DNA from 3 places in the Paenibacillus sp. ClWae2A genome. Region 3 is predicted to be linked to each of the others. Evidence: riboswitches for the same ligand, from Rfam matches in the RefSeq annotation. Region 3 holds a riboswitch; each other region holds the start of a gene.
What was found. Region 3 has a riboswitch for cobalamin ahead of nikB (nickel ABC transporter permease). Riboswitches for the same ligand answer to the same signal wherever they lie in the genome.

Region 1 (10,254 bases), on a different contig from region 3:
ACTGAACATGCGCCCACGTGTGGAAAACTGGGCGTTGCCCGAAATTTTCTTTTCGCCGACTTGCAGATCATTACGCCCGGTCAACTCGGCATTTACACCAAGCTCGTGCAAAGCTTCAACCACAGGCTGGGTAAACTTGCGGAAATTATGGAAGGATTGACCGTCATCCGCTGTAATAAAACTGAAATTCAGATTGCCCAGATCGTGATATACCGCTCCGCCTCCCGAAAGGCGACGAACCACCTGCACACCGTTATCCTGAACGTACTCGATATTAATTTCCTCAATCGTATTTTGATGTTTACCGATGATAATCGACGGACGGTTGATGTAGAACAGCAGATAGCTGTCATCCTCCATCGGTAGATGCTTCAGAATGTACTCCTCAATGGCAAGGTTTACAGAAGGATCTGTAATGCCCTGATTGTCAACAAACAGCATGGTCATTCCTCCATTAATGTATGTGAGGGATTGCTAGTCCCTTATGTAGTGAACCTTGGATATCAAAAGGAACCGAAATTCCTCTTCTATTGTAAACGAATTATGGTTGGGACACAAAGAAAACAGGATTGACCCACACCTCCCGTGCCATCCATAATAAAAAGGACATACAGAAAGGATGACGGAAGAATGACCGGTTATATCGAAGTGTTCGGACATGGCGGGGATGTGGAGACGGCTGCGTCACGATTTGGGAGGGATGCCGCTGATTTTCTGGATTTCAGTGCCAACATTAATCCGCTTGGTCCGCCCAGAGGGGTGCTGGAAGCTATACAGCAAGGATTACAGTCGGTGATTCGGTATCCCGATCCGGGGCATCGGGGATTCAAAGCACTGCTGAGCGAGCGTCTCGGTGTGATGCAGGAGCAGATTTCCGTGGGCAACGGTGCAGCCGAAAGTATGGCGCTCATTCTGCTGGGGCTTGCCCCGCGCAAGGTTGGTACGGTGGAACCGGGATTCTCGGAGTACCGGGCGTTGGCACGACAATTCGGGGCTGAGGTTATACATACGGAGGGCAGAGAAGAGTTGGCATGGCGAGCGGAACCCGAGGACATCGAGCAGCTTATGGAAAAGGTAGATCTATTCTTCCTCGGCCAACCCAACAATCCAAACGGTGTACAATATCCGCTTGAGGTACTGCAAAGGCTTGCCCGCAAAGCGGAAGAAACGGGAACCGTACTTGTCATTGACGAGGCCTTTATGGATTTTATTCCGGTAGCCCGGCGCCAGTCTCTGGCATCACATCTGAATGACTATTCTAATGTGATCATCATTCGCTCGATGACGAAGTTTTACGCCATTCCGGGCTTGCGTCTCGGATATGCTTTGGGCCGTGCGGAATACATTCAGGCGATGACGAAGAAACAGGTGACCTGGAGTGTCAACGGTCTGGCGCTTATGGCAGGTGAAGCCTGTCTGCGCAGCGGAGAACGGTACGAACAGGAGACCATATCACAGATCGCGCGGGAACGGGGGCGTCTAATGGAAGGACTAAAGGCGTACGGATGTGCGGTGACACCGGGAGAGGCGAATTTTATTTTGGTACGTGTGCCGGCCCCTTGGACAGCAGCATCAATGCAGGAGGCACTGGGCCGAAGGGGTATTCTGATTCGCAGCTGTGCCATGTATCCGGGGCTTGACGAATGGCATGTACGTTTCGCGGTCAAGGATGCAGACGCCAATGCTACATTACTCGAAGTGCTGGGCAGCGTGCTCGAAAGCAAGGGATATCCAAATGTCGATCAGTCCTCCATTCATGAATCAAGTCAGCAGGAGCAGACGAAAGATTCGGAACAGGCACAGGGAGGGAGGCGGTCGTGACACTCCCGTTTTATAACTACTTTGCGAATGGTGAAACAGGCGAGAATGAATATGCTTCCTCTTCCTGGCCCGGACTGAACATATCCGCACATGAACGACATATCAAAGCTCAGAGCCCAAGGGCTGCCCAAGCGTTGTCGAGTGCGGTATATGGCGGTGGGATGATAGAACTGGATCGAATATTTAACATCTATGTGGACAGGCATTACCGCTGTGATGATCCGCCGCGTGATATCGAACAAGCGCTGAATGAATGGCATGAGCCGGGGGATCAATGTGCCGGATTATTGACGGCCGTAAGGCTGGAGCATACCTCCATTCAGGAATATACAAGTGATGAATTTGGTCTTCTATGCTGCACCACTGCGGGTGTATCGAATGCAGCACGCGCGGGGTCGGAGAGAACGGTATTTGATACGGCGGGAAATAAGACGATGTCTTCCGGCAGGGAGCGCTCTGCTCCTTCAGCACGGAATCTAACGATGCCCCCCTATGTCCCGGGTACAATTAACATCATGCTCTGGTTGAATGGGCGCATGACCACCGGGGCGATGGTGAATGCGGTACAGACATTGGTGGAAGCCAAAGCGGCAGCGCTGGCGGATGCGGGTATTCTGGATTCGGAGAACGGGTTGCCCGCCACCGGCACCACAACCGATGCCATTGTGTTGGCGGTACGTCAGGCAGTGGAGGAACCTCATCCGATAATCACTTATGCCGGGACAGCGACTACGGTCGGGGCGGCGATTGGCAGATTGGTATACGACACGGTGACAGAGAGCCTTCGGGCAGGACTGTTATGGAAAGAGGGGATCAGGCACAAATGACTTTTGAGCTGGAACATCTATGGAACTGGCCGTTCTGGACAGGCATGGCAGGAGCCTGGATTATTATACTGGCGTACCTGTTGGACCGATGTATCGGAGATCCACGCTGGATTCCCCACCCGGTGATTGGCATGGGCAAAGGCATCTCGGCGTTGGAGCGTGTCATTCGCTCGCGTGTGCGTACAGATTCGGGTCTGAAGAGAGCAGGGCTGTTGTTCCCGATTGTGATTGCGGGGGGTTCTTTTGCCATCACCTGGGGACTCGTATATGTGCTTTGGTTGATTCATCCTGTCATTGCAGCAGTAGCTGAAGTGGTGCTCATTGCAACGACCATTGCTTCAAAAGGGCTAAAGGATGCAGGCATGGAAGTGTATCGTCATCTGAAGCAGCAGGATTGGCCGGCGGCCAGACGTTCACTGGGCATGATTGTTGGACGTGATACGGCGCATCTGGATGAACCCGAGGTTGTGCGGGGAACGGTAGAGACGGTTGCCGAAAATATCGTGGATGCCATTGTATCGCCGTTATTCTATGCGCTCATTGGAGGCGCTCCGCTTGCCATGGCTTATCGCGCCATCAACACGTTGGATTCCATGGTCGGATATAAAAATGACAAGTATCTGCATCTTGGTTGGGCCTCAGCCCGTCTGGATGATGTGGCGAACTGGATACCTGCCCGGCTGACCGCGATTCTGTTAATTGTGGGTGCCTGGGTCATGAAGCTGGACGCCAATGGAGCAGCACGCATGGTCGCACGGGATGCAAGATTACATCCAAGTCCGAATAGCGGTTTTCCCGAATCAGCGGTGGCTGGAGCACTGGGCATCCGGCTTGGCGGACATAACGTGTATCACGGCGTTGCTTCATTTCGTGCCTACATGGGCGAGGCCACACGGCCAATGGGAGCCGAGGATATTGTGCAAACGTCACGCCTGATGTTCTGGTCGGCAGGGGCTTTTGTGGTACTATGCGTGTTCATAACGCTGGGTGTGTGGCTGGCAGGAGGGACGCTGTTATGGTCATAAATGCAGGAAATGAAGGAAATGCAGGCAATGAAGTACATACGAATCAGCCTGGGCCGCTGAAACGAAACATTCTGTGGGTCCGTCATGGGACAACGTTGTGGAATGTGGAAAAAAAATATCTGGGGCATACCGACATCGGTCTGCTGCCAAATGCCAAAGAAGAACTGGCTCCGCTTCATGAACAATTGAGCGGTGTTTTGTGGAACGAGGTATATTGCAGTGATCTGCTTCGTTGTCGGCAGACGCTGGAACAGATTCTTCCAGATGCCAGCGGACAGGTGAAGTTCGACTCGCGTCTGCGCGAGAATGATTTTGGACATTGGGAAGGGCTGACGTATGATCAGCTCAAGGATAACCCTGTGTACCGAAACTGGATTGATGCGCCGCAGGAGGTCACTCCGCCCGGGGGGGAATCGTGGCAGGAGTTTACCGGACGGTTGGATTCCTTTCTCCAAGAGATGTTGTTGGAGGGTCGTCTTTCAATGTACGTTGATGAGGGGCAAGTGCCAACCATAGTTGTGGTTACGCATGGTGGTGTCATCCGGTATGCCTTGTCCCGTCTGATTGCCGGGCTTGGGTTCTGGGATACTCATGTCGTACCGGGACAGGCGATTCAGGTTCAGCTTGAACAACAGGGGAATCAATGGTTTGGCAGCAGAGTGACTTTTCCACCGATCGGGTTGTAAGGATGTACAATATACCCTATAATCACAACAGAAGTGTGACTTCAGCATGGATACAGGTACGCTTCAGGTTGTGAAGCCTGAACGAGTATGCAGCATGCAGAAATTACACGGCAATGGTTTACCATATCAGCGACCAAGGGTCCCGCGTGTGAAGGCTGTCTTTTCATGGCAAATTTAGTACGAGTCATGAAACACACATGGGTGAAATGGGGAAGCCGGTGCAAATCCGGCACGGTCCCGCCACTGTAAAACAGGATGATTCCTGTAAGTCAGGTTACCTGCCCTGGACGTACAAACCGGTGTTCCTTCGAGGAAAGGACAGCGTTTCGGGCTATTCTATGCGCATGGACAACCCTTGGTTGAACATGTACAGATCGCCATATGCGAGACGTCATCCCTGATCCTTGTCCAAGGATTGGGGATTTTTTATTGTTCATGTAAGATGAACGAGACCAATTTTACACGAGGTCACTACGATTGCAGTACCATCTTCCGATCGCTGTTATCCCCAGATTTTTTGATGCCCTTTTTTGAAAGGGAAAATCCGGTGATAAAGGCGAACACTTCGTTTCTTCAGATCGGTTCTGCACTCTCCGTTAACGTGTAAATGTTGCAGTTCAAACCTTGTACAGGAACACCAAGGCATGGGCAGTAAGAGTTCGAGCACGATGCAAGAAAATAGTACAGATAGAGAAGGGGAGAATAACAGAATGAATTTCAAGAATTGGAAAAGCGTAGCGTCCCTGCTAAGTGCAGCGGCACTTGCACTGGCTTTGGCCGGATGTGGCAATGCAACAACGAACGAGGGCACTTCACAGCAACCGGCACAGGAGCAGTCCCAAGGCCAGGTGCAGACGGACCTCAAAACACAATATCCACTGACAGTTACGGATGCAACGGGTGAATCATTCACCTTTGAAAAGGCACCTGCCAAAATCGTATCCGTGTCTCCGGCTGAGACAGAATCCCTGTTTGCCCTTGGATTGGACGATCAGATCGTTGGTGTATCCGACTATGACGATTATCCGGAAGCAGCAACAACCAAAGCTAAAATGGGCGGTATCACCAAGCCCAATGAAGAGTCCATCATTGCCGCTGAAGCCGATATTGTATTCACAGGTATCTCCATGAGCGAAGATGCAGTGAAGAAACTGCGCGAACTGGGTATTACCATTTTCAAAACGGACCCTAAATCCATCGACGATGTGATGAATAATATCGAAACCTTCGGTAAAATCACCGATCATCAAGAAAAAGCACAAGAAATCATCACTCAGATGAAACAGGACGTGACGGATGTAACCGAAGCGGTGAAGGCAGTTAAACCGGAAGAGAAGAAAAAAGTATACGTTGAATTCTCCCCAGGTTGGTCGGTAGGTAAAGGTGAGTTCATGGACGAACTGATCACCGTAGCCGGAGGAACCAATATTGCTTCGGACAAAGAAGGCTGGTACCAGATCAATGAAGAAAATGTGATCGCCTCCAACCCGGATGTGATTTTGTATGCTAATGATGTAATTGATGAGAATTCCAAAACACTGGATCAGATCATCAAGGCTCGTAGCGGCTGGGATCAAATTACGGCTGTAAAAAATGACGCGGTTATTGGCCTGGATGCCAACCTGCTGAGCCGTCCGGGTCCACGGGTAACTCAAGGGTTGAAAGAAGTAGCCAAAGCGATCTACCCTGACTTGTTCCAATGAGTAAAAAGCTGATCCTGTTCGGAACGACGGGCATGGTGCTACTAGTGCTCACCGTGCTCATCTGCACGGGCATTGGTTCAGTAGCGTTGCCGATCCGGGATATTGCAGGTATCCTGATTCACAAAATTCCCTGGGTGGGCGACTGGATTACACCGGATTGGAATAAGGCAGCAGAACAGATTATCTGGAAAGTCAGATTCCCACGTGTACTGCTTGCTGTGCTCGTGGGCGCATCGTTGGCGATTGCCGGTGCGGGATTTCAGGGGGTTCTTCGGAACCCGCTGGCAGACCCGTTCACCTTGGGCGTATCATCCGGTGCGTCAGTGGGGGCTGCTTTCCTGATTTTCTTCGGATTGCAGTATGCACTGATCGGGATCTGGACGTTGCCACTGGTGGCGTTTTTGACGGGTGTAATCACATTATGGTTTGTTATGGCACTGGCTCGTGAAGGGCGTAAAATACCAACACACAGCCTCATTCTGGCTGGTGTGGTCATGCAAAGTTTCCTGGGCGCAGTGGTTTCCTTCCTGTCGACCATGTCGAAACAGACGATTAATGAAATTATATACTGGACGATGGGAAGTCTGGCATTACGCGGGTGGTCGTATACGGCCATCCTTTTCCCGTATTTTCTGTTAGGGCTGGTCTTTCTCTGGAGCCGCGCACGCTCGTTGAATGTGCTTGCGCTGGGAGAACGTCAAGCGGCACATATCGGGATCGGAGTGGACAGGCTTAAGCTGTCCGTGCTGGCAGTTGGCACACTGCTGACCGCAGGGGCTGTCTCGGTATCGGGTGTCATCGGATTCGTTGGATTGGTGATCCCGCATATGTTGCGGCTGCTGGTGGGGCCGGATTACCGACTGCTGGTACCTTTGTCTGCCATTGGTGGAGCAATCTTCATGGTGTGGGCCGATACCATCGCAAGGTCGTTGCTGGCGCCAACTGAAATTCCGCTCGGTGTTGTCACCGCCTTTGTTGGTGCGCCGTTCTTTGCTTACCTGCTGCACCGAAACAAAAAGTTGCAGAAGGGGATGATGCCATGAATTCCAGTACCAGTTCCAACTCGACTTCACTTATCTCCATTAAGGGAGCAGGGAAGTTATATGGCAATCATCAGGCACTGCGCAATGTAGACTGGCATGTTGGCGAAGGTGACTGGTGGGGAGTTGTTGGACCAAACGGCAGCGGCAAGTCCACCCTGATCCAGCTTATTGCCGGAACGGAACAGTTAAGCGAAGGTCAGATCCGTATTGATGGTCGAGATATCGGCTCTTATAGCCGTAAGGAACTGTCGCGCATGATCGCTGTATTGCAGCAGGACGGCTTGCCAGCCATCTCCTATCCTGTGCGAGACGTGGTGGAGATGGGGCGATATCCATACCAGAACTGGTTGGGACGGGAAGTGGGCGATGGGGCACTTGTAGTGGACAGGGTGCTCGAAGACCTGGGATTGACAGAGCTGGCGGACAGACCGCTGGATGCACTCAGCGGCGGGCAACGGCAACGGGTCGCACTAGCCAAAGTTATGGCTCAGGAGCCGCGGTTGTTGTTGCTGGACGAGCCAACCACGTTTCTGGATATTAAATATCAATTGCAATTCATGGAATTGTTATCGGCATGGCGACAGAGAAATAACATTACGATTGTGGCTGTGTTGCATGATTTGAATCTGGCCGCGTTATTTTGCGATCACATTCTGGCGCTGCGTGAGGGCATGGCGGTTGGAAAGGGCACGCCTCATACGTTGATCAACGATGAGAATATCCAGGATATATTTCGCGTCAAACCCGCGATTGTCTCTCATCCCGACCATGCCATACCTCAACTGTTGCTGCGGCGGGACATCGATTAAATGAAGCGGGGCAACCCATATTTTGATGAAGGAAGTGCTGGTTGTATGAATAATGAACAGGTGTTGGAGCAATTAACGAAAAAGATTACTGCTCCTGACCAGGAAGTGGCGGCAGAAACCTCTACGTACGTGGATTCGTTGACGAAGCCGCCGGGGAGTCTGGGCAAATTGGAAGACCTGGTGATCCGCCTGGCAGGCATGACGGGCAGTGCACGTCCGCGTTTTGATCACAGGGCGGTCATTGTCATGGCCGCAGATCACGGCGTAGTGGAAGAAGGCATCAGTGCTTTTCCTGCTGAAGTGACCCCGCAGATGGTCCTGAATTTCCTCGCTGGAGGCGCTGCGGTGAATGTACTTGCCCGTCACGCCGGAGCTGATGTGATCTGTGTGGATATCGGGGTGAATGCCGATCTTGAACATCCGGACCTGCTTTCCCGTAAAATTCGCAAAGGTACGGCCAACATGGCCCGAGGTGCAGCGATGACCCGGGATGAGGCAGTTCGGGCTATCCTTGCTGGAGCCGAAGTTGTATCGGCAGAGGTGGCGAAGGGAACACAGCTGTTTGTCACCGGGGAGATGGGAATTGGCAACACCACCGCAAGTGCTGCGGTGATGAGCGCGTTAACCGGAGTTGCACCAGCTGCCGCCGTGGGGCGAGGAACCGGCATTGATGATGCAGGCTTGCAGCGCAAGGCTGCTGTAGTCAGCCGGGCGCTTAGCGTAAACGCACCGAACCCGGAAGATGCATTGGATGTTCTGTGCAAGGTGGGGGGGCTGGAGATTGCCGGACTCACGGGGGTTATCCTCGCAGCTGCTGCTCATCGTTGCCCGGTCGTTGTAGACGGGTTCATCTCTACCGCGGCAGCGCTGGTTGCGAGACAACTTGCACCTCTGAGCACAGCCTATATGATCGCTTCTCATACGTCACACGAAAATGGACATGGAGCACTGCTGCGTGAACTGGACCTGAAATCGATGCTGGATCTGGACATGCGTCTGGGTGAAGGCACAGGCGGCGTGCTTAGTCTTCATCTGATTGACGCAGCATGTCTCATTCTGAACGAGATGGCGACCTTTGCAAGCGCGGGTGTCTCGGACGGGACAAGCCCTGCTTTGGACTCTGCTCCGTCGGGTGATTCATCCGGGCAAAGAGAGGGTTCCCGATGAGCGTACTTGTGACGGGCGGGGCACGTAGTGGCAAAAGCTCCTTTGCTGAGCGTCTATGCATGCAGCGTTCCTCGGAGGCTTGGTATGTGGCGACAGCTCAGGCGTACGATGATGAAATGCGTGAGCGTATCACCATGCATCAGCATCAGCGCGAGGCATCAGGGTATCTGTGGCACACGATGGAAGAGCCGATACATCTGCCTGCTTTGATAAGCCGCATGGGTGAAGGACATACAGGGACTTCTGCACCCACCATTCTGGTGGATTGCCTGACACTGTGGCTGACGAATGTTTTGTTAGCGCATGAGCATGACGAGAAGCAGGTGTTACAGGGACATTTGGACGCGTTGGTTGAAGCGATTCGAACCTATCCCGGTTTGCTAGTTCTGGTTACGAATGAAGTGGGGGACGGGATCGTACCGGAATATGCCCTTGGCAGGAAATATCGGGACTTGGCTGGTGTACTGAATCAGCGCATTGCGGCGATATGCGGTGAAGTGTTTCTGGTGACCGTAGGCATTGCGATTGAACTAAAAAGCAAGGAGTACCGCTTATGAAGGATGGCACGCCTGCTCCTCAGCGTAAACATGCTGCGGCAGCCGCTTTTCAATTTTTGTCCCGTTTCCCTGTCAAAATGCAAATCGATTTTGTCCCGCGGCTGCTGCGGGAAAGTGTAGTCTTTTATCCGCTGGTCGGTGCAGCGATTGGTCTGTGTGTCTGGCTCGCGGGAGCCTTAAGCGGTGCAGTGCTTCCCGCCTTTCCGGCTGCCGTCATGACCTTGACGTTATGGGTATGGCTCACCGGAGGGCTTCATCTTGACGGATGGATGGATACGGCGGATGGCTTGCTCAGTTATCGTACCCGTGAACGGATGCTGGAGATTATGAAGGACAGCCGTGTAGGAGCCATGGGAGTGATCGCTTGCGTTTTGCTTCTGATGATGAAGGCTGCGCTGATCGCCGATTTTATTGCCGGGGGCCACTGGGTGTACGGTGCGCTGCTGATCCTGCCCATGATCTGGAGCCGTTGGTTCATGGTGTATGCAATGTCGGCCTGGCCGAATGCGCGCGGAGATGATGGACTTGCCGTATTGTTCAAAGGTCTAGGTGAGCGGAGGGAGGTCCAGCGTGCACGCAGCTCAGCCGTGGGCCTGACCTTGGTCGCAGGGGCAGT
Region 2 (10,254 bases), on a different contig from region 3:
AGGAGGAAGACAATTACAGATCCAGTCTCCAGATTGCACTTCCCGGTCAATCCGGTTCTACGGGCAGTTCGGGAGGTGGCGGCGGTACAAGCGGGGACAAATCATGGTTCATGTTGTCCAACACCGCGAAGACACTGAGGGGGACTACACTTGAAGGCCAAAAAGCACTCTCACGAACGATTTATTATGCGCATCGTCGTACCCTGCTTATTGGAGAGGACCTTGCCCGGGATGGCGTGGCTCCGATGCTCGATTTATTTACACGTTACCCGCTCAACCGATTCTCTGCATTACCGGTCGTTACGAAAGGTGCGGCATATGAAGTCATGGATACGGATGCACCTATAGAGAAGTTTCCATCCGAGATGGTGAGAGAGTTGTGCTTTCTAAATATGCGTAACCCACGTTCTCTTAAAACGTTCACCGATGCCATTCTTAGTGAAGGGGTAGATCCCTTCTTGCCTGTAGCTTCCAAAGTGGACAATGTCCCAAAAAATTGGAAGGATGCCAAATCAAATATCAAGCTGGATGGATTGGCCATTTTTAAAAAAGACAAGTTGGTAGGCATGATTGACAAGGCTCCCGCTGATGCCCTGATTCTCGCTATGGGGGAAGCCAATGCACCAGAAATTATGGTCAAGGCTCCGCGCGGAGAAGGAGATATATTCATCAAACTGAACGAGAACCATTCTTCACTGCACCCCAGTGTCAAGAAAGAAAAGGTCACTGTGACCGTTCAATTGTACGCCAAGGGAGTAGTTGTAGATAACGAATCAAATTACGGTGATCTGCGTGAAAAAGAGATTTTGAAATTAAATGACGCGGTCCACAAAAAAATAAAAGAGGATATCGTTGAAGGGGTTCGATTAATTCAAGGGAAATATCATGCCGATATTCTCGGGATTGGTCGGTCGATCCATCAACACTTGCCAAAAGAGTGGGACAAAATGAAGGATCGATGGGATGATATCTATCCTGATGTTGAGGTGAATGTTATCCCCCACGTCATCATTGAAAATGTAGGGGTAGTCAATAAACCGATCGGTGTCATGGAGGAGGATATCGTACATGATTAAACCACTGTTGTTCACCTATTTGGGGATGGTCATCATGGTCATCGCGATGGACTTTAGACATCTAAAGCAGGCGGCAGTTATTAATCGCTGGTTATCCTATGGGCTGATTGCATTGGGGACAGGCATTTGGTTCTATGTAACCCATCTGAGCAAAACCTTTTATATTTCCGTATGGATCAGCCACGTCATCCAGCGATTCTTACCGTTACCATAGATACGGACTAAGGATGGTACGGAGTAAACTTTGAATGATGGGAAGGAGGTACTGTATGAATCAAAGTGTGACTTCTCGACAGATTGTACTACTCGTGCTGCTGCTCAGTATTACGGGCACGTTGATCCAACCCCATGCACAGGCCATTTATTACGCGGAACAGCACGCTTATCTCTCGTATGTGCCAGTTGTTCTCGTGATGATTATATCCATGTGGATGGTAAGCCGAATTCAGCGGAGATTTCCGAATCAGGATCTATTTGAGGCGCTTGCTGAGCGGTTCCCCTTTATGGGAAGGCTCGCAGGCGTAATGTACATTTTGTTTTTTTTCTTCATATTCGCTAGAGATATCCGATTAATTGGTGATTATGTAAGTATAACCTTGCTAGAGACAACGCCGATATCCATTGTGGTATTGTCACTCATGATTATGGCGGTATTTATCGTCAGAGGTGGGCTTGGTTCGTTGATCGGAATGTCAGAACTATATGTTACCCTGTTCCTGTTGAATTCTGTAATTTTGCCTTTTATGCTGATTCAGCAGGTGAATATGGATAATCTGATGCCCTATTTTCATCTCGATATGGCAGGTGTAGGCAAAGGGAGTTGGTACATATTTTCTTTTTATGGCGAGATGATCGCCTTACCTTTTGTCGTTAAGGGCAGTGATTTTCGCTTCAAGCCTGTGTTATGGGGCATCATTATCTCGGGATTGCTGATGATGCTGATTATGGTGGAAACCATCACGTCGATTGGTGTGCCCATTGCCTCCAGACTCGTATACCCTTCGTATGAACTTGCAAGGCAGCTGCAAATTAGTGATTTTCTGGATCGGTTTGATCTGGCGTTAGCAGCGGCAACCTTGCCTGCCATGATTACCAAAATTGCATTTGATCTGTACTTTGTCTGTTGGGGACTGAAGCGAATGATTCCGAAGGTTTCGGGAAAGGTCATGACAGGTCCGGTGGCACTGTTAGGCTTTGTTTGTGCATTCTGGTTTTTCAAAAACGCCATTCAGCTTTATCGTTTTACCCGGGAATGGACATGGATCGCCATTGTTTTTGAAGTACTGTTCCCTATGGTGCTGTTTCTTTTCCTTCGTCCTCGCAAAAAGGATAAAAAAGAATCTACCCAACAGAGATCGGGAGAGCAGTCCAAGAAAGAGAAGCATGAACAGGGACAAGAATCCTCTGATTCGGAGAAGAACGGAGAGAAAAAAAGGCAGGATTCTCATGGTGGAGAACTCCAGCCTTCCTGATACATTCCATCAAAAATCCTTATAGATGAAACGGGCAAAAAGAGGGTAAGCACAGTTTCCCTTGGCAGAAGTACCCTGTATACTGTAGTCAGACTGATGAACATTCGGCTGGACTAACGGGGGGAACATGAATGGCTCAACATTTGGCAGGTGTACGTGTAGCATTGACAGGACCACGAAAATCGAAAGAAATGTCCATACTGGTTGAAAAAATGGGCGGTATTCCGCTTGTGCGACCGGCACAGGGAACGGTATTTCTGGATGATCGGAGTATCAGGGATGGGCTGGTATCCTGGATCTCAGACCCGCCAGACTGGGCGGTGTTAACAACGGGTATGGGATTGGACGCGATATTTGAAATGGCCGAGGATATGGAAGTGGCGGGACAGTTGCTGGATGCACTGTCGGAATCCTCGATTGCGGCGAGAGGTTACAAGACAGTGAATGCACTGAAAAAGCGCAAGTTAACGCCGCTAGTACGGGACGATGATGGCAGTACGGACGGGCTTATTCGTGAATTTGCCCCACATGATCTCGCAGGAAAAAAGGTTATGTTGCAGCTTCATGGGGAGACAGCTCCCAAACTTGTCGCATGGTTGGAAGAACAAGGCGCAATCGTCACACAAGTGCTTCCTTACCGCCATGTACCGCCGGAAGAGGCAGAACTGGAACAGCTATTGAATGAAATTCTAAAGTTCGAGGTAGATGCTGTTGCGTTCACAAGTGGACCGCAGGTCCGATTCCTGGCACAATATGCGGCATCGCAGGACAAGCTTGAGCCGATGCTTGCAGCCTTCAGACAAGGTGTAATCCCTGCGTCTGTAGGTAAAGTTACAGCAAACTCCATGCGTGAAGAAGGCATTGAGGCACTGGTCATTCCGGAGGAAGAGAAGATGGGAGCACTCATCGTTGAGCTGGGACGTTACTTTGCGGCAGGGCGTGCGGCCAAGATTAGTGGCTTGCAATCCTAGATAGCAATGACTATGAATGAACGTATTCAATTATTAGGTTAGTGGATGGTTGAAAACGAATCGTATATGTGTATGTTACTTCTGGTTCTGATCCGTTTTTTGGATCAGGACTTTTTTCTGTTTTGTCTGAAAATAGAAGAACGGACAAGTATCATAAGCATGGACATTATTTCCTGAGCGGTGTTATTATGAGAACAATATTGAATGAAAACAAGCAAGGTGCTCTTGCGTGCAGCAAGAGGTAACAGGGAATCGGGTGAAAGTCCCGAGCGGTCCCGCCACTGTAATGGTGAAGCCCTTTTTGATTCAAGTCACTCGGCAAGCCGGGGAAGACAGAAAAGGAAGCTGATGATCCAAAGCCAGGAGACCTACCTTGCATGTGTCACCGAACCCTTCGCGGAAAGGAGTGGTGTACGAAGAATCAGGAAATGGGCGAACAAGCGGTTCGCCTGGCTGGCCCCCCCTTGGGCCACATAGTCACAGGATTACCCTCTGGGAATCTGGACTGTGTTCTTGAGTGTACGTACATGCGTATCCCATCCGTTACAAGGATGGGATTTTTTTGTTTTTTTTTGATAAATGTACATCCTTGCGATAACCAACCATATGTCGGGAAATTGCAGGTAGAGGATAAATTGGTTTGATCATAACAGGTGGTTGATGAGAGGGTCTGGTTCGGTAGTCTGAGTAAACAGAGCTGACGAGTTGAACATGCAGTACAGTTCGGGAGAAGGTCGGCATAGCCGCCCTTCTTCAATGTTTGGATCAGTTCGACAAGTGTGATGGAGGAGGAGAAGCAATGCAAGATCAAGGCAAGTTGCTGATTATCGGGTTTGGTCCGGGAGCCATGGAACATATCACGAAGCGGGCACTCGAAGCACTTCAGGAGAGCGAGGTTATTATCGGATACAACACCTATGTGGATCTGATTCGCCCTCTGTTGAACGGGCAAGCGATTGTGCGCACAGGCATGACGGAGGAAGTAAGCCGTGCACAAGAAGCGGTCAGACAGGCGGAGATGGGCAAAATTGTTGCCGTAATTTCCAGCGGTGACGCAGGCGTATATGGTATGGCGGGTCTGGTGTACGAGGTGCTGATGGAGCAAGGCTGGAAGCCGGATACGGGTGTTGCCGTCGAAGTTATTCCGGGCGTGTCGGCCATTCAGTCTTGTGCATCACTGCTTGGTGCTCCCGTCATGCATGATGCATGTACGATCAGCCTTAGTGATCACCTCACGCCGTGGGAGACCATTATTCGCAGGGTCGAAGCCGCAGCGTCCGCTGATTTTGTCATTGCCCTGTACAATCCACGCAGTGGACGACGCACACGCCAGATCGTGGAGACACAGGAAATGATCCTGCGTTATCGTGACCCACAGACCCCGGTAGGTCTGGTAAAAAGTGCATATCGTGAGCGTCAGGACGTTGTCATGACCACACTGGAGGATATGCTGAATCATGATATCGGCATGCTGACGACTGTGATTATCGGCAATTCTTCGACCATGATGTACGAAGGACTCATGGTCACCCCTCGCGGGTATCAGCGAAAATACACGCTGAACACCGCGGAACAGTCGCTCAGACCTCATGAGCGACTGCGCACGGAAGCCGAGCCATGGTCGCTCGGCGCAAGGGACGCCCGCGCTGCCGCCTCCGGCGAGGCAGCGGGCCAGAGCGCGGCCAGCGTTGCATCGGCCGCGCAGCCACAGGCGGAGCCAGCCCTGCGCGGCGCCAGCGCCGGAGCGGGCACGGCCCCGCAAGGGCAGCCGCCCGCTGGTGCAGGGGCTGCTGCCGCTATGCCTGCGGCAAGCCTGGCGAGCAGCGCTGGCACCGCCGTGCTTGCCGGCGAGCGACCTGTGCCCGTTGCGGCAGAGGCCGCTACGGGGCGAGTCGCCGAAGCGCCACGCGCTGGCGCAGCTGAGCTCGCTGCCGAGGCGCTGACACGGCTCGCGGCAGGCGGCGCGTTCGCGGGCGAATCGGCGAGCCGCTGGCTGGATGCAGCAGCGCCGAGCCATACGGCAAGTGCATCGCAGGCTGCGACCGCAACAGCGGTACGCACTGCGCCCGAGCCTGGGCGCAAGGCGCCGCTGTTCGAAGTCGGCGTGTCGCCCGGCGTGGGCAACAAAAAATTCACCGCCACCCAGATGGCGCTGCTGGCGCAGTGTGCAAGTGAAGATGGCGAACTGGAGTACACGCCGGAGCACCAGATTATTCTGAGAGTGCCGACATTTGAACCGGACTCGCTGGTAGAAGAGCTGCGCGCAGCCAATTTTATCGTTGTACCGATTGGAGATGTCATCAAGGTGAAGGCCTGTGACTTCTGTAACATGGAGAAGGACGATGCTGTCCCGATGGCTAACCATTTACAGGCCGTGATTGGCGGTCTGGGTGCACCCAAAGAAACAAGTGTGGCGCTGAATGGCTGCGGTATGGCATGTTACGGGGCAGTGCTGGAGGATATCGGCATCGTGTATCGCAAAGGTGCATATGACCTGTTCCTCGGTGGCAAGAAATTCGGCCGCAATGCTCACCCTGCCCAGCCCGTAGCGGAGGGAATTCCGGGTGACCAGATTGGTGGCATTGTGGAACGCATTGTAGCCGATTACAAGGAAAAAGGTCATCCGAATGAGCGATTCCACAAATTCTTCAAACGAGTTGGTGTAATTCAGGGCTTCCGCCATGTGGATGCACCGGTCACGGTGGAAGTAAACCCGATATGCGGTGACTAAATCCGTACTAATTCCTGTTTAAGTTCTGATTAAGTCCTTAATTGAATCGCCTCCTTCGGGGAGACGTGATGGTGTAGCTTGTCAGGGATCTAATATTTTGCAATATGCGCTGGATTTCAGCTGACATAGATGGATTGATTTTTACGAGTAATGTATCGCATGGATTGAATGATTGGTTTGGCGTAGTTTTTGCCGGATGAACTGGATTGGCGAATGAATATGAAAAGTCTGATCTGCGAGTCAGACGGGGGAGGAATAACAAAAGATGGATGCAATATTGTTGGTGGGACACGGGAGTCGTGATCCCGAGGGGAACCGGGAACTGAAGGAGTTTGCAAATGAGGTAGCAGCGAAGGCACCGGAGAATACGTTGGTGGAGACCTGCTTTCTGGAGTTAACGAGACCAAGTATTGCTGAAGGTGTTACCGCTTGTGTGGATCGAGGAGCAACACGTGTCGTGTTGGTGCCGATCATTCTGTTTGCTGCCGGTCATGCCAAGATTGATATTCCTAACGCCATTGACCGTGCCAAGGCACGTTATCCGCAGGTGGAATTCGTATATGGTCGTCCCATCGGTGTTCATGAGAAAGTTGTTCAGATCATGCAGACCCGTCTGCAAGAAGCACAACCTGTACTTGTCGCATCCCAAGGCGGTACAGCGGTAGCGGCTCCACCAGTTCCGGTGACGGATGAAGAGACCGCAGTACTGGTGCTTGGACGGGGAAGCAGTGACCCGGATGCCAACAGTGACTTTTTCAAAATGACCCGGATGTTATGGGAGAAACTGCCCTACAAGTGGACGGAAAGCAGCTTTATCGGTGTGACTCAGCCCTCATTCCCGGATGGATTAGAGCGCTGTCTGTTGTTGGGTGCAAAGAAAATCATCATCATGCCGTATTTCCTGTTCACAGGTGTACTGATCAAGCGCATTGATGAAATGACTGCGGAATTTGCAGCGGCGCATCCAGACATTCAGGTTGAGGTTGGTGGATATTTTGGCTTCCACCCGAAGCTGGTTGAACTGGTACTGGAGCGGGCCCATGAGGGGTTATATGGACGTGTAACAGCCAACTGTGACAACTGCCAATTCAGGCTGGAAGCAGCCAAACACCACCATCACCATCATGATCACGACCATGGGCATGACCACGATCACGACCATGACCATGATCACCATCATCACGATCACGATCACGACCACGACCACGACCACGACCACGACCACCATCATGAACACAGCCATGCGCACAATCACGATCATTCGGATCATGATCACTCGCATCATCATGATGAGCATGACCATCAGCACGTACATACACACGAGGATCACGCGCATAAGCATGACCACGATCATGATCACACTCCTACTGCCGTCGATCGTCAAGCGTCACTCGATTATCATCATGATCACGATGAAGAGTTGCATCATACACATCACGAGCACGAAGGAAATCGGAATAACCCTAACAACGAGGCAGAAACGGCACAAAGAGATGCTTCTCCCGATCAGGCACAGGTTGCAGCAACTTCGGAGCAGGTGAATCGTCCATGATCTTCATGTTGTGTGGTACGAGTGATGCAAGGGAACTGGCTCTACAGATCCAGCAGCAAGGTGCAGATGTGCTGACTTCTGTTGTAACCGACAGTGCGGCGAATAGCCTGACAGAGGCTGGATTACCTGTTCGGACAGGCCGTTTGACCGTGGAAGCGATGGTGGAACTGGTGCGTGAAAAAGGTAGCCGCGCCATCGTGGATGCAAGTCATCCGTTTGCCGAAGAAGCACATGCCAATGCGATGGAAGCAGCCAAACAGGCGGGCATTCCATATATTCGTTATGAGCGCACGGGTCTGGCGTACGATGATCATGCGTTGCTGCATGTCGTGTCTTCCTACGATGAAGCGGCACTCAAGGCCAAAGAACTCAAGGGCTCGGTCATGCTGACAACAGGTAGTAAAACGTTACAGATTTTCACCAAGCACCTGCTCGGTGATCCGGACATTCGCCTCGTTGCCCGCATGCTTCCACGTCTCGATAATATGGAGAAATGCGATGAGCTTGGTGTGGAACAGCGCAATATTATTGCGATGCAGGGACCCTTTTCCCGTGAAATGAATGAAGCCTTGTATAAGCACTATGCGACGACTGTTATGGTTACCAAGGAGAGCGGCAAGACCGGAGCGGTGGATGAGAAAATCCAATCTGCACTCGAACTGGGCATTCATGTCGTGTTGATTTCACGCCCCGAGGCTGAATTTGGAACAGTGTTTGATCATTTTGAAGGTGTACTGGATGAGCTGAAGCGTGTATTGGTGCAGTAAAACACCCTAATAGTCTTAATTTGAATAATGAATTTTTGAATGACAACACCATTTGAAGGAGTGAAATGCACATGGATTTCAAAACGGAATTTAAACCGTTGACTGTACAACCTCAGGAAATTGAGGGCAAAAGCTTTGAGATGATCACGGAGGAACTGGGCGAGCATCCGTTCACGGCTGAGCAATATCCAGTGGTACAGCGTGTCATTCACGCCTCGGCTGACTTCGAACTGGGCCGCAGTATGGTATTCCACCCGGATGCCATCCAAGCAGGGATTGCCGCACTTCGCGCCGGCCAATCCGTCATCGCTGACGTACAGATGATTCAGGCTGGCGTGAGCAAAGATCGCATTCGCGGTTTTGGCGGAGATGTGCATGTACATATTTCCGATCCCGATGTGATGGAGGAAGCGAAACGTTTGAACACCACTCGAGCAATCATCTCGACGCGTAAAGCAAATCAATTATACGAAGGCGGCATCTACGCCATTGGTAACGCACCAACAGCATTGCTGGAACTGATCCGTCTGGTCAAAGAAGGCGAAGCCAAACCGGGCCTGATCATCGGTATGCCGGTCGGATTTGTATCTGCAGCCGAGTCCAAAGACGAACTGCGCAAACTCGACATCCCGTTTATCACCAATATTGGCCGTAAAGGTGGTAGCACCATCGTCGTAGCTGCCCTGAACGCCATCTCCCTGATGGCTGTTAAGGCGTAGTTGTAATAAGTAAACGCCCGCAGGTTATTGGAAAGAGCTAATTAACTTTAACGAATCCCACAGGCCTTATATTGCGGATTATCATCCATTTCATATTTTAAAGAACCTGAGTAAAGCTATTCCGGTGGAAACCGCCAAAAAGTAGTGAAAACGCATCTTTTTAATGCAATAACGTTACTACGATTCGTTACATTTATTGTTTGTGAAATTTGGCCCCAATAGCGTCTCCTTGGTTCGTTAAAATGTAGACGATTCAATCGAATGCTAAACAGTCACAAAACCAAGTAACTACATTCTGGCATGGAATGATCAGTTACCCAAAATAAACCTCAGGGCACTGTGTAGCCCAAGAGGTGGCATTACGCACTGTGCCAGGTGGATGCAGACGCAGGTAGCAGCGAAGGGGAGAACAGCGATCATAACAAAGATCCGTCCCCAGAGCGGTCCACCAAAGGCGGAAGTGTACACAGTCGCAAAACCGTGTAACTACATTCCAAGCCAAGTCCTACTGGCATGGAATGATCAGTTACCCAAAAAACCCTCAGGGCCTTGTTTAGCCCAAGAGGTGGCACTGCGCACTGTGCCAGGTGGATGTAGAAGCAGGTAGCAGCGAAGGGGACGGAATCGATTCTGAAGAAGCGGAGCGGTCGCCTTTGTCTCCGGATTTCTCCCTTTAGAAAAGGGGAATCAAAGAAATCTGGAGACAACAGCGATCATAAGAACGATCCGTACCCGTAGCGGCCACCCAAGCTCCCAAAGCCACCACCCACACACGCAGCGTAATGCCACCTCATTTAAACTAGCTAATTAAAGGACGGGAGGTTCAAACCCCATGATAGGCGGCAATACACCAGACCCCGACAAACCAATGCGTTCCGGTTTCACCACAGGAGCATGCGCCACAGCCGTTGCCAAGGGAGCGACGCAGCACCTGTTAACAGGTGTTATTCCGGCACAGGCCGTGGT
Region 3 (10,254 bases):
CAGCCGCATAATCAGAAAACCGTACCGGACCCGACCAGCGCTGCACTCATTCTGGAACGTCCGTTCATTGTGCGAATCCCTACATCAGGACAGCACTTGGACGCAGCAAGTTATCCCGGTTATGGGAATCGGGACTATGCCAAATATTTTCGAATCAAACAGGTGCAATTTCCGTTTGATGTTTACAATGCAGACCGGAGTCAGTTTATCCCTTCCAAGACATGGGTCGATATTCCGGTCAATCAACTGGATACCACATTTTATCTCCCTGTATGGGTAGATGAAGGTAAGTATCACATTGCATTCCGCAACATTGCAGAGAATGCACCTGCAAACTTTACCGAGCAACAGGATGCCAATACCAATTTGGCACATCATGTTGCAGCAGATACCGTACCGGTAGATGTGATCGGAAGGTTATATGATTTTCACGTCACGGATATTTCCGATTACAACTGGGAGAATGTATTTCGCAAGCGACTGGGCAGTCCCGAACCAACCGGCTACAGCTACTGGGCTGGGATGAATAGCATTGATGGTGATCCGAGAGGTAACCTGGCTCCATTTGTATTACCCATTCGACCAGGAAGCCATCCGGTGCAGGGATTCGCTAACGCAACTGTGAAGACGGGGTACCATTTCAAGTTCGATCTGAAGACCAAGGGCAATATGTTTGGCAAGCAGGATGGTATTCGAATAACACCTACTTTTTCTTTTGTAAGCAAAGACGGGTCCTCCCGGCAAGAAGTGGATCTGTACTACCATCGAGGCCAGGAACGCCTGATCCGTGTCGGATCGGCACAGGATCTGGAGAAACGATTTGTTGTCCTGAACTCACGTCTTCGAAATGTACCCGGCACAGAGTTAGGCGATACAGCGCGTTATCAGTATACTTATGAACTGTCAGCGGAAGAACGCAACCAGCGTACATTAGCGGAACACATGGTTCGCCTGGTCGATCAGACTTCCCATCAAAAAACATGGGTAGGTCGTTATGACTGGATGATCCTGTCTGCTCCGATTCGGACGCTCATTGGACCCAAAACGGACATTCCTTCCGGAGTCAACGTGGACCGGGCCAATGCAGCAATCCAACGCTGGTACGGAGAGTACAGCTTGCCAGCCGATGTATATGCCGTACCAAAAGGTACCGATCTTGAACCCCTCGCTCGACAGAATCAGCTGGATGAGAAATCGAAGATTTTTCTAAAGAACGGTTATATCGTGGTTAACTTCAACATGGAGAGCCTGCGGAATGGAAATACAGAGGCACCCCATCTGCAGTACATTCATGCGCCCCTGATGAATCAATGGCAGATGGAAGGTTTCAACAAAACCCCAACAGACAGCCAAGGCAAAGTCTGGCCGCTGAAGGATGGCGATATTATCTTTTACCATGCTGATCAGTCCAGCCGGAACGATTTCCAATCCCAGGTTCCACACTAGTTCTGAATCGCTCATGTCAATACGACTGGCTAAGCGATTGTAGACAACTACATTTGCACAAAAGAAGTCTATCTGCGGAATATCTCTCCAAAATAGACTGACTATCCGTTTGGCGATGAGTACCCAATGAAGCAATATATATATGTTGATGAAATAACTATTAAGTGCCAGACAAAGTACTATGCAGTCTTCACAAAACTTTGGTGAACTGAATGACATAGGTGCTCTGAACGAAATACGATGAAGTACTCACAAGCTATTTCAGTGTCACGTCGCAACTAACTTTTTACAATACCTTTCGTACAAAAAAAGGGGGACCCTATAAGTCATCTACAGACTTCCTGGGTAACCCTTCTTACATCATTCCCTAGGTATAACCAACTTCACCGAACCGTACATCGAGTTATCCTGACAAACTTGCCTGAAAAACCTCCACCTGCTTTTGTTCCTTTTCTCGTTCTTGTTCCTCTTCCAGATTCTGTACGCGCATCCTATGCTTCATTTCCCTCACGGACAACACCGAGGCCATCAGGCTCCGGGTGTAGGGGTGATTCGCTGAACTGGTCAGCTGCCAACTCTCCACAACCTCAACCACCTCACCCTGGTACATCACAGCAATTCGATCACTGACCTGCTGCACCACTGCAAGATCATGCGATATGAAAATAGATGAGATACCTGTTTCCTTTCTCAACTCCACCAACAGATTCAGGATCTGCTGCTGAATGGAAACATCCAGTGCTGAGGTGGCTTCATCGAACAGGATGATGTCTGGCTCTACTCCAATCGCACGGGCAATGACTGCTCTCTGCTGCTCTCCCCCGCTCAATTCATGCGGATATTTATCCGCCGTAGCGGCAGACAATCCTACCGTCTCCAACAGCCTGAGCACTTCCTGCTCCGCTTGCTGACCTTTCATTATCTTATAATTGATGAGTGGCGCCCGAATAAAAGCCCCAATCTTCATTCGCGGATTAAAGATAGCCGAAGGCTCCTGGAAAACCATCTGAATTTGTTTTCGTTGCTGGCGTAACGCCTTCCCATTCAATCGGGTAATATCCTGCTCACGATATCGAATCTGTCCTGAAGTCGCTCGTTCCAAATGGGTTACACATCTAGCCAGTGTGCTCTTCCCGCTACCACTTTCCCCGACAATTCCCAGACACTCCCCTGGATACAAATCCAAATGAACAGCTTTCAATGCATCAACTGCCCTGTGTCCCTTTAACTCGTAGGTTTTGCTCAAATTTCTCAGTTCCAGAATCGGTAACTCCTCATGAGCCATGAACATTTCCCTCCAATTCAGGTACAGCACTCAGCAGTTTGCGAGTGTATTCATGCTGAGGCTCGGATATGACGCGGAAAGTATCTCCAATCTCAACCAATGAACCATCCTGCATCACACCAATTCGGTCCGCCATATGAGCTGCAACGGCAATATTATGCGTTACGATGATCATGCCCGTCCCTTGACGGGAACGAAGCTCACTCAATCGGTTCATCACTTCATTCTGTATCGTCACATCCAGCGAACTCGTCGGCTCATCCGCGAGCAGAAGCTCTGGTTCCATCGTAACCGCCATAGCAATCGCCGTTCGTTGTTTCATCCCCCCACTGAGCTGCGAGGGATAGGCACGCATAATTCGTTCGGGATCATCCAGTCCCATGTCCGAGAGCATATTCACAGCCATGGCTTGAGCTGATTTTCTTGACACGGTGAAATGAGTACGAATTGCTTCAATATACTGACTACCGATGCTGCGAATCGGATTAAGATACGAACCACTGTCCTGAAACACCATAGCAATTCGCTTCCCACGCACTCCAGCCCAATCCAACCGCGACTCACGTAATAGCACTTTTTCCTGAAAAGAAATCTCCCCCTCGGTGTATCGACCACCTTCGGGTAACAGGCCAAGTAAAGCCCGAATCAGAGTTGACTTTCCGCTGCCGCTTTCACCTACAATCCCGATAATCTCCCCCTTATTCATAGAGAAGGACAAGTCCCGCAGCGCCTGAGAATCACCTTTGTAGGTTACGGACAGATGATTGACACTAAGCAAGGGCATCATTACTGCCCGACCTTAATATTACGATCCAGCAGGTAGAAATCGATAGGATACATCGTCGCGCCTTGCACGTTGCTTTTACTCACAATATTAATCGGGGTATAGGTCAAAAACATATAGGCTGCATCATCCAAAATGATCTGCTGGGCTTCTGCTGCAAGGGCATACCTTTTCTCCACATCAAATTCGGAGTGAAGGCGAGTAATGACCTCATCCAGCTTCGGATTGCTATATCCGCCCACATTCCATTCCGCACCGGTCATGAAGTAGAAATCCAGAATATACTGCGGGTCACCCGTAATGCCTGTATTAATACTTGTTAAAGCGAGATCGTAATTTCCGCTCTTCTGATGATCGGTTAGATCCTCATAGGAGGTCATCTCTACCTGAACGCCAATCTCTTTAAGCTGGGACTGCATTGCAGCAGCCACAATCGAATCGGACTCATAAGCGGAGTTGAGAATCAGCTGTAGCGACAGCTTCTTGCCATCTTTTTCACGGATGCCATCGCCATCTGTATCCTTGAAACCAGCCCCATCTAGCAACTGTTGGGCTTTCTCCGGTTCGTAATCATATCCTTTGATCTTGTCATAGCCGAAAGGCAGAGCTGAGGTGAATGGTCCTTTGGCTGCCTGACCCCCCACCAGCGTATTTGCGTACATCTCCCGGTCAATACCATAAGAGATCGCCCGGCGAACCTCCGGATCACTCAGTAGTGGTTTGGTTGTATTGAACCATACGAACTGGGTACGCAGGCTTGGAATCTCATCAATGGTATATTGACTCTTATCCTGGAATAATGACAGACTACTGCGTCCCACGTTACTGGCTACATCAATCTCTCCGGACTGCAGGGCAAGGGCACGTGTGCTGTCATCTTTGATGTATTTCAACGTCAATGTGTCAACATCTGCCGCACCGCCCCAATACCCGTCATACTTTTTCACCTGAATTTCTTGATCCGGCGTATAACCTGTCACCATAAATGGTCCAGTAGCAATAGGCTCGCTCTTGAATTTGGATGTATCAGCACTAGTATCCACGATGATAAACAGCGGCTCGGCAATATTGCCAAGCAAGGACGCGTAAGGCTCTGTCGTCTTGATCGTCAGATCTTGTCCTTCAGCAGTCATCGACGCAACTGGCACAGTTGCTTGTCCTCTCTCATTTAGTTCAATGGAGCGTTCGATTGATTTTTTCACCGCTTCTGCGGTTACTTTGTTTCCGTTATGGAAGGTTACACCCTCCCGAATATGAAAATGCCAAGTCGTGTCATCCACACGTTCCCATGTATCTGCAATTTTAGGGACTAACTTCATATTCTCATCAAACTGAATGAGCGTCTCACCAATCGCTGCACGTGTAAGCGTCCAACCGTTCCATTCTTCTGCCGGGTCCAGATTGCTGCCAAGCCAGAATAGGGCTACATTCAGATGCGTTGGTGCACTTGTCGTGCCACTATCCGTCGCCGCTGACTTCTCCGTTGCATCAGACGAGGTTGATGGATTATTCGCGTTGCCACAAGCTGCAAGCAAGAACACAACCAACATGGATACGATGGTAAACAGGATTGGTTTTTGAAAATTCCTCTTCATTCTGATTCCTCCAGATAAGCTGTATTTTTCTTGGGATCAAGCACATCTCGCAGGCTGTCTCCCAGTAAATTAAAAATAATGACGGTACTAAATATCGCCAGGCCCGGATATATCAACAACCACGGCGCAGTCTGCAGATATCTTCTGCCTTCATTTAACATGGCCCCCCACTCGGGATTCGGTGGCTGCGCGCCAAGCCCGAGAAAGGATAACCCCGAGATGGACAGCATCATACCACCCACATCCATCATTGCCATGACGATTAGCGGGGACAACATATTGGGCAGGATGGTCCTGCCGATGATCTGTATCTTGCTTGCTCCGCTGAAAGCAGCGGCAGCGACATATTCTTTTTGCTGAAGGGAAATCACCAGGCTTCTGGCCATCCGTGCATACTTCGCCCACCAGACAACCGACAGTGCCAGCACCGTATTGAACAGTCCCGGCCCAAGCATGCCTACCACAGCGATGGCAAAAATAAGGCCCGGAAAGGCCATCAATGTATCAGATAGGCGCATGAGCACCATATCTGTCACACCCCGAGCGAAACCGGCGATGACCCCAATCGCTACACCTAGTATGAACACAATGCCAATCATCATAAAGGTGAGCAGCAGCGAGGTTCGTGCACCATATAGAAGACGAGATAATACACAGCGGCCCAGCTGATCGGTTCCAAGAGGATATTCGGCGCTGGATGGCTGCAGCACTTTGGCAAAGTTCGTTGCAAGTGGATCGTGTGGTGCAAGCAGCGGTGCAACCATGGCAAGAATAATCCAGAAGACGGTCAGAGACAGCAGGAATGTGAACCAGCGATTTTGCAGTAATACAAGTCTGAAGGCTCTCATCTATACATCCACATCCAGTCGGATTCGGGGATCACGAAGATGTGTCCATACATCAACCAGCAGATTCAGCATGACATATATGATCGCCATCCAGATGACATACCCCTGAATCAGAGGATAATCCCTTGTGAAAATTGCATCTACAGCCATCTGTCCAACACCCGGCCACACAAATAAACTTTCCACAATCGCTGCACCACCTAACAAAGCACCTGTCGTCATGCCCATAAGAGTAACGATCGGCAGCAGGGCATTGGGGAGAATATGACGCAAAATAATGATCGACTCCTTCACACCTCTGGATCTTGCTCCGATCACATAGTTCTGGCTTGTCTCCTCAAGCAGGACCGCACGAATCTGTCTGCTGTACTGGGCAACAAGTGGAATCGCGAGTGTACATGCAGGCAGAATCAGGCTGTACCATCCGGAATTGCCCATTACCGGCAGCAGCTTCAGCTGTACACCGAAGACCAACATGAGCAACATACCCAACCAGAAGCTGGGCATCGATAATCCGGCAAAAGAGAACAGACGAATGACGTGATCAAGCCATTTGTTACGATAGACAGCCGACAACATCCCTAATGGAAAAGAAACCAGTATAACCAGAAGCATGGCGCTTCCTGTTAGCCAAAGCGTTGCAGGGAGCCGTGCCATCAGCACGTCCAGTACTGGACGATTGTATTTATATGATGTACCGAAGTCCCCAGTCACCACCTGTCCCAGCCATGTCCCGTATCGGTAGAGAAAGGGCTCATCCAATCCAAGCTCCGACCTCACCTGCCTGACTAGCTCATCCGATGGTGTTACCCCTGTAGACATAAGCATAAGTCTGGCTGGATCTCCCGGTGACAGGTAGGTTAGCAGGAACGTCAGGAACGTGATGCCGAACAATACGACTACCAGTTGTATTAATCGTTTAACGATATATCTGCTCAAGTGCTCTAACGTCCTTCCCCAAAACTTTATGTATGTGTCATGATGTTCTTCGTCCATAACAAAAAAAGCGTCCCTCTCCGTGTTACTGGATGAGGACGCCTTAAATAAACAGATTTTCAGAAAAAATCATGCTCTCTAAACACCTTCCTATCTCCCGTAGGGTACTACTGTGTTTGTTAAACCTGGCAGGTCTCCTGGCTCCAGAATCATCGTCACTTGCAGCTCCTTCCCGGCTTAAACCAGTGGATTATCGCTACCTGACTCCTCTGTTACAGTGGCGGGACCGCGCCGGTATTACACCGGACTTCCCTATTAAGCTTCTACCCTGACGGGCAAAGCACCAAGTTCCACATATTCAATTACACTTCTGTATCAGTATAGCGGGACAACGTTTAATGATCAAAACTTTTCTTTTAAATTTGAAGCACTAGGTGCGTCTAATCTCGATTTCTCGAACCCTTTGGAGACACACCCGTCACACGCTTAAACATCTTGGAAAATAATAATGGATCCGTATAGCCAACAGAGTGCGCCACTTCACTGACCGACAGTCCTGGATTCTGAAGAAGTTCGGCAGCACGATTCATACGGTACTCCAGGAAAAAGGACTGTAGCGACATGCCATATCGCTCTTTGAACAATCCCGATAGATACGTGCGATCCAGCCCCACAGCTTGGGCAATATCCAGAATGGAGGTTCGCTGGCTGTACCTGTTCTCCATGAACTGCACCGCCTGCCGGATGTACGTCTCTTTGTTCGAAAGGAGCTGCCCTATTTCTTCCTCCACAGGCGAAGAAGAGATTAATTCTGCCATCAAGCGGTACAAGAGACTCTGATTCATCACATCGCCTCCCGGACGCGTGGAAGCCTGGACCATCTCTGTATACAACTGTTCCATCGTATTCGTATCCTGGGCATCATATATCGGGCGCTCCGGGCTCAATTGGGCACGTTGCATGAATGCTTTGGCTTGTACGCCTTTAAAACCAAACCACGAATACGTCCATGGCTCCTGCGGATCTGCCTCATAATGAATAAGTGTGTCCGGGAGAATGACAAAACCCTGTCCCTCGCTAAGCTTGTATTCCTGATCGCCCATGTACACGGTGCCCCGTCCTTCATGGATGTAGTGCACAATGTAAGAATCACGTACACCCGGTCCCCAATAATGCGCAGGCTCACATGCCTCCCACCCAAAAAACAACAAAATCAGCTCCATCTGTGTCCAGCCTGCGGGAACCACATTCATCTCAATGCGACTCACTTTTTCGCCCACCCTCCTTATTTCCTTCCGCGGTTCACCATCTGTATATCTAATTAAATTATAACAGCTAAAGTACATAATTATTAGTTGAAAGCGGCAACAAAAATGGGATTATACCATGTTTGAAAGGGGTTGAGCCATAGTTATATGTGCCGAATCGGCCTATAGTTGGGGTACAACATTTTTCAGGGAGGCTGAACTTAAGATGAACAAAATTACGTTTCTCGGTGCAGGAAGCACCGTCTTTGTTAAAAATGTATTGGGTGATGTCATGATGACCGAAGCACTGCAGGATTTTGAGCTGGCATTGTTTGATATCGATGCTGAACGTTTGAGCGATTCAGAGCGTTTGCTGACCAGTCTGGCCCGTTCACTCGGAAGTCGTTGCGTCGTGAACGTATATCATGACCGCAAAGAAGCGCTGCGCGGGGCCAAATATGTCATCAACGCTATCCAGGTCGGTGGATATGATCCATGTACCATTACGGACTTTGAGATTCCGAAGAAATACGGACTGCGTCAAACGATTGCAGATACACTCGGTATCGGCGGAATTTTCCGTAATCTGCGGACGATTCCGGTTATGCTGGATTTTGCCCGAGATATGCAGGAAGTATGTCCGGATGCATGGTTCCTGAACTACACCAACCCGATGGCCGTGCTTACCAACGTCATGAATGTACATGGTGGGATCAACACCGTAGGTTTGTGTCATAGTGTGCAGGTATGTGTACCACATCTGTTTGATGCACTGGGGATCGATCAGACAGGTGTCGTGGCTAAGATTGCAGGGATCAATCACATGGCGTGGCTGCTCGAAGTTACCAAAGACGGGCAGGATCTATACCCCGAGATTAAACGTCTGGCGAAGGAAAAACAGAAAGAACAGCATGACGACATGGTTCGTTATGAGTTGATGCAGCGTTTTGGCTATTATGTAACGGAATCCTCCGAACACAATGCCGAGTACCACCCTTACTTCATCAAGCGGAATTACCCGGAGCTGATTGAACGCTTCAACATTCCACTCGATGAGTATCCACGCCGCTGTGTGAACCAGATTGAGGGCTGGAAAGAAATGCGTACCAAGCTGTTTGCCAGCGAAAATATTGAACATACCCGCAGCCGTGAATACGCATCGCATATTATCGAAGCGATGGAGACGAATAACCCGTACAAGATTGGCGGCAACGTCATGAACAACGGACTGATTACGAACCTGCCGCGTGAAGCATGTGTCGAGGTACCTTGTTTAGTGGATGGATCAGGGATCAGCCCTACGTATATTGGGGATCTGCCTCCACAACTCGCGGCTTTGAACCGGACAAACATCAACACGCAACTGCTGACAATTGAAGCGGCAATCACTGGCAAAAAAGAACATATCTATCATGCCGCCATGCTTGATCCACATACGGCTGCGGAGCTGTCTATCGATGACATCGTAGCGATGTGTGATGAGTTGATTGAGGCTCACGGCGACTGGTTGCCAAAATACACGTCATAATATAAAAGCACCGTTTCCTTTGCAGCTAAAGGGGACGGTGTTTTGTTCTTTCCATAGCGCTCACCCGCTGAATGGTGCATCACATCATGGTTAAGAAATGTCCCGCTCTCTTAAACGTTATTCGGCAGGGAGCAAAAAGCGATAACCAATGCCAGGCTCCGTCTGAATATATCGCGGATTCGTTGGATCTTCATTTAATTTTTTGCGCAGATGTCCTACATATACCCGAAGATAATGGCTGTCGGACTCATGATGATGCCCTCCCCATACTTGCTGCAAAAGCTGGCGCTGAGTGATGATTTTTCCTGCATTGGAGGCAAGCACCTTCAGCATCTCATATTCCGTTGGAGTTAATTTGACCAAAGTCCCCTCCAGTTCGACCTGCCTTTGGGCCAGATCAATCGTGAGTGATCCAAAGCGCAGTATTGGCTCATCCGTTGTTTTGGCTACATGACGCAGCGCCACTCGAATACGGGCGACCAACTCACCCATTCCGAATGGTTTGGTCACATAATCATCTGCACCAGCATCCAACGCGGCAATTTTGTCTCCCTCCTGATCCTTCGCTGTCAGCACAATAATCGG

Region 1: another riboswitch for cobalamin. It lies ahead of QVE09_RS20000 (ABC transporter substrate-binding protein); the one in region 3 lies ahead of nikB (nickel ABC transporter permease).
Region 2: another riboswitch for cobalamin. It lies ahead of cobJ (precorrin-3B C(17)-methyltransferase); the one in region 3 lies ahead of nikB (nickel ABC transporter permease).

The regions. Positions count from the first base shown of each region.
Region 1 is NZ_JAULSQ010000007.1:50,249-60,502, reverse strand. Features, by position in the region: gene lplA (lipoate--protein ligase) at 1-441, opposite strand, end outside; gene cobD (threonine-phosphate decarboxylase CobD) at 631-1,821, shown strand; gene QVE09_RS20015 (adenosylcobinamide amidohydrolase) at 1,818-2,648, shown strand; gene cbiB (adenosylcobinamide-phosphate synthase CbiB) at 2,693-3,673, shown strand; gene QVE09_RS20005 (histidine phosphatase family protein) at 3,664-4,359, shown strand; cobalamin riboswitch at 4,529-4,659, shown strand; gene QVE09_RS20000 (ABC transporter substrate-binding protein) at 5,070-6,062, shown strand; gene QVE09_RS19995 (FecCD family ABC transporter permease) at 6,059-7,105, shown strand; gene QVE09_RS19990 (ABC transporter ATP-binding protein) at 7,102-7,914, shown strand; gene cobT (nicotinate-nucleotide--dimethylbenzimidazole phosphoribosyltransferase) at 7,960-9,081, shown strand; gene cobU (bifunctional adenosylcobinamide kinase/adenosylcobinamide-phosphate guanylyltransferase) at 9,078-9,638, shown strand; gene cobS (adenosylcobinamide-GDP ribazoletransferase) at 9,635-10,254, shown strand, end outside.
Region 2 is NZ_JAULSQ010000004.1:129,768-140,021, forward strand. Features, by position in the region: gene QVE09_RS15320 (Ger(x)C family spore germination protein) at 1-1,076, shown strand, start outside; gene QVE09_RS15325 (hypothetical protein) at 1,069-1,290, shown strand; gene QVE09_RS15330 (GerAB/ArcD/ProY family transporter) at 1,346-2,548, shown strand; gene QVE09_RS15335 (uroporphyrinogen-III synthase) at 2,680-3,519, shown strand; cobalamin riboswitch at 3,720-3,909, shown strand; gene cobJ (precorrin-3B C(17)-methyltransferase) at 4,319-6,250, shown strand; partial or broken gene QVE09_RS15345 (sirohydrochlorin chelatase) at 6,516-7,568, shown strand; gene cobK (precorrin-6A reductase) at 7,799-8,569, shown strand; gene QVE09_RS15355 (precorrin-8X methylmutase) at 8,641-9,288, shown strand; gene QVE09_RS15360 (cobalt-precorrin-5B (C(1))-methyltransferase) at 10,121-10,254, shown strand, end outside.
Region 3 is NZ_JAULSQ010000012.1:29,872-40,125, forward strand. Features, by position in the region: gene QVE09_RS25205 (DUF5704 domain-containing protein) at 1-1,446, shown strand, start outside; gene QVE09_RS25210 (ATP-binding cassette domain-containing protein) at 1,850-2,731, opposite strand; gene QVE09_RS25215 (ABC transporter ATP-binding protein) at 2,721-3,518, opposite strand; gene QVE09_RS25220 (ABC transporter substrate-binding protein) at 3,518-5,110, opposite strand; gene nikC (nickel transporter permease) at 5,107-5,958, opposite strand; gene nikB (nickel ABC transporter permease) at 5,959-6,897, opposite strand; cobalamin riboswitch at 7,065-7,257, opposite strand; gene QVE09_RS25235 (AraC family ligand binding domain-containing protein) at 7,335-8,162, opposite strand; gene melA (alpha-glucosidase/alpha-galactosidase) at 8,368-9,669, shown strand; gene QVE09_RS25245 (response regulator) at 9,787-10,254, opposite strand, start outside.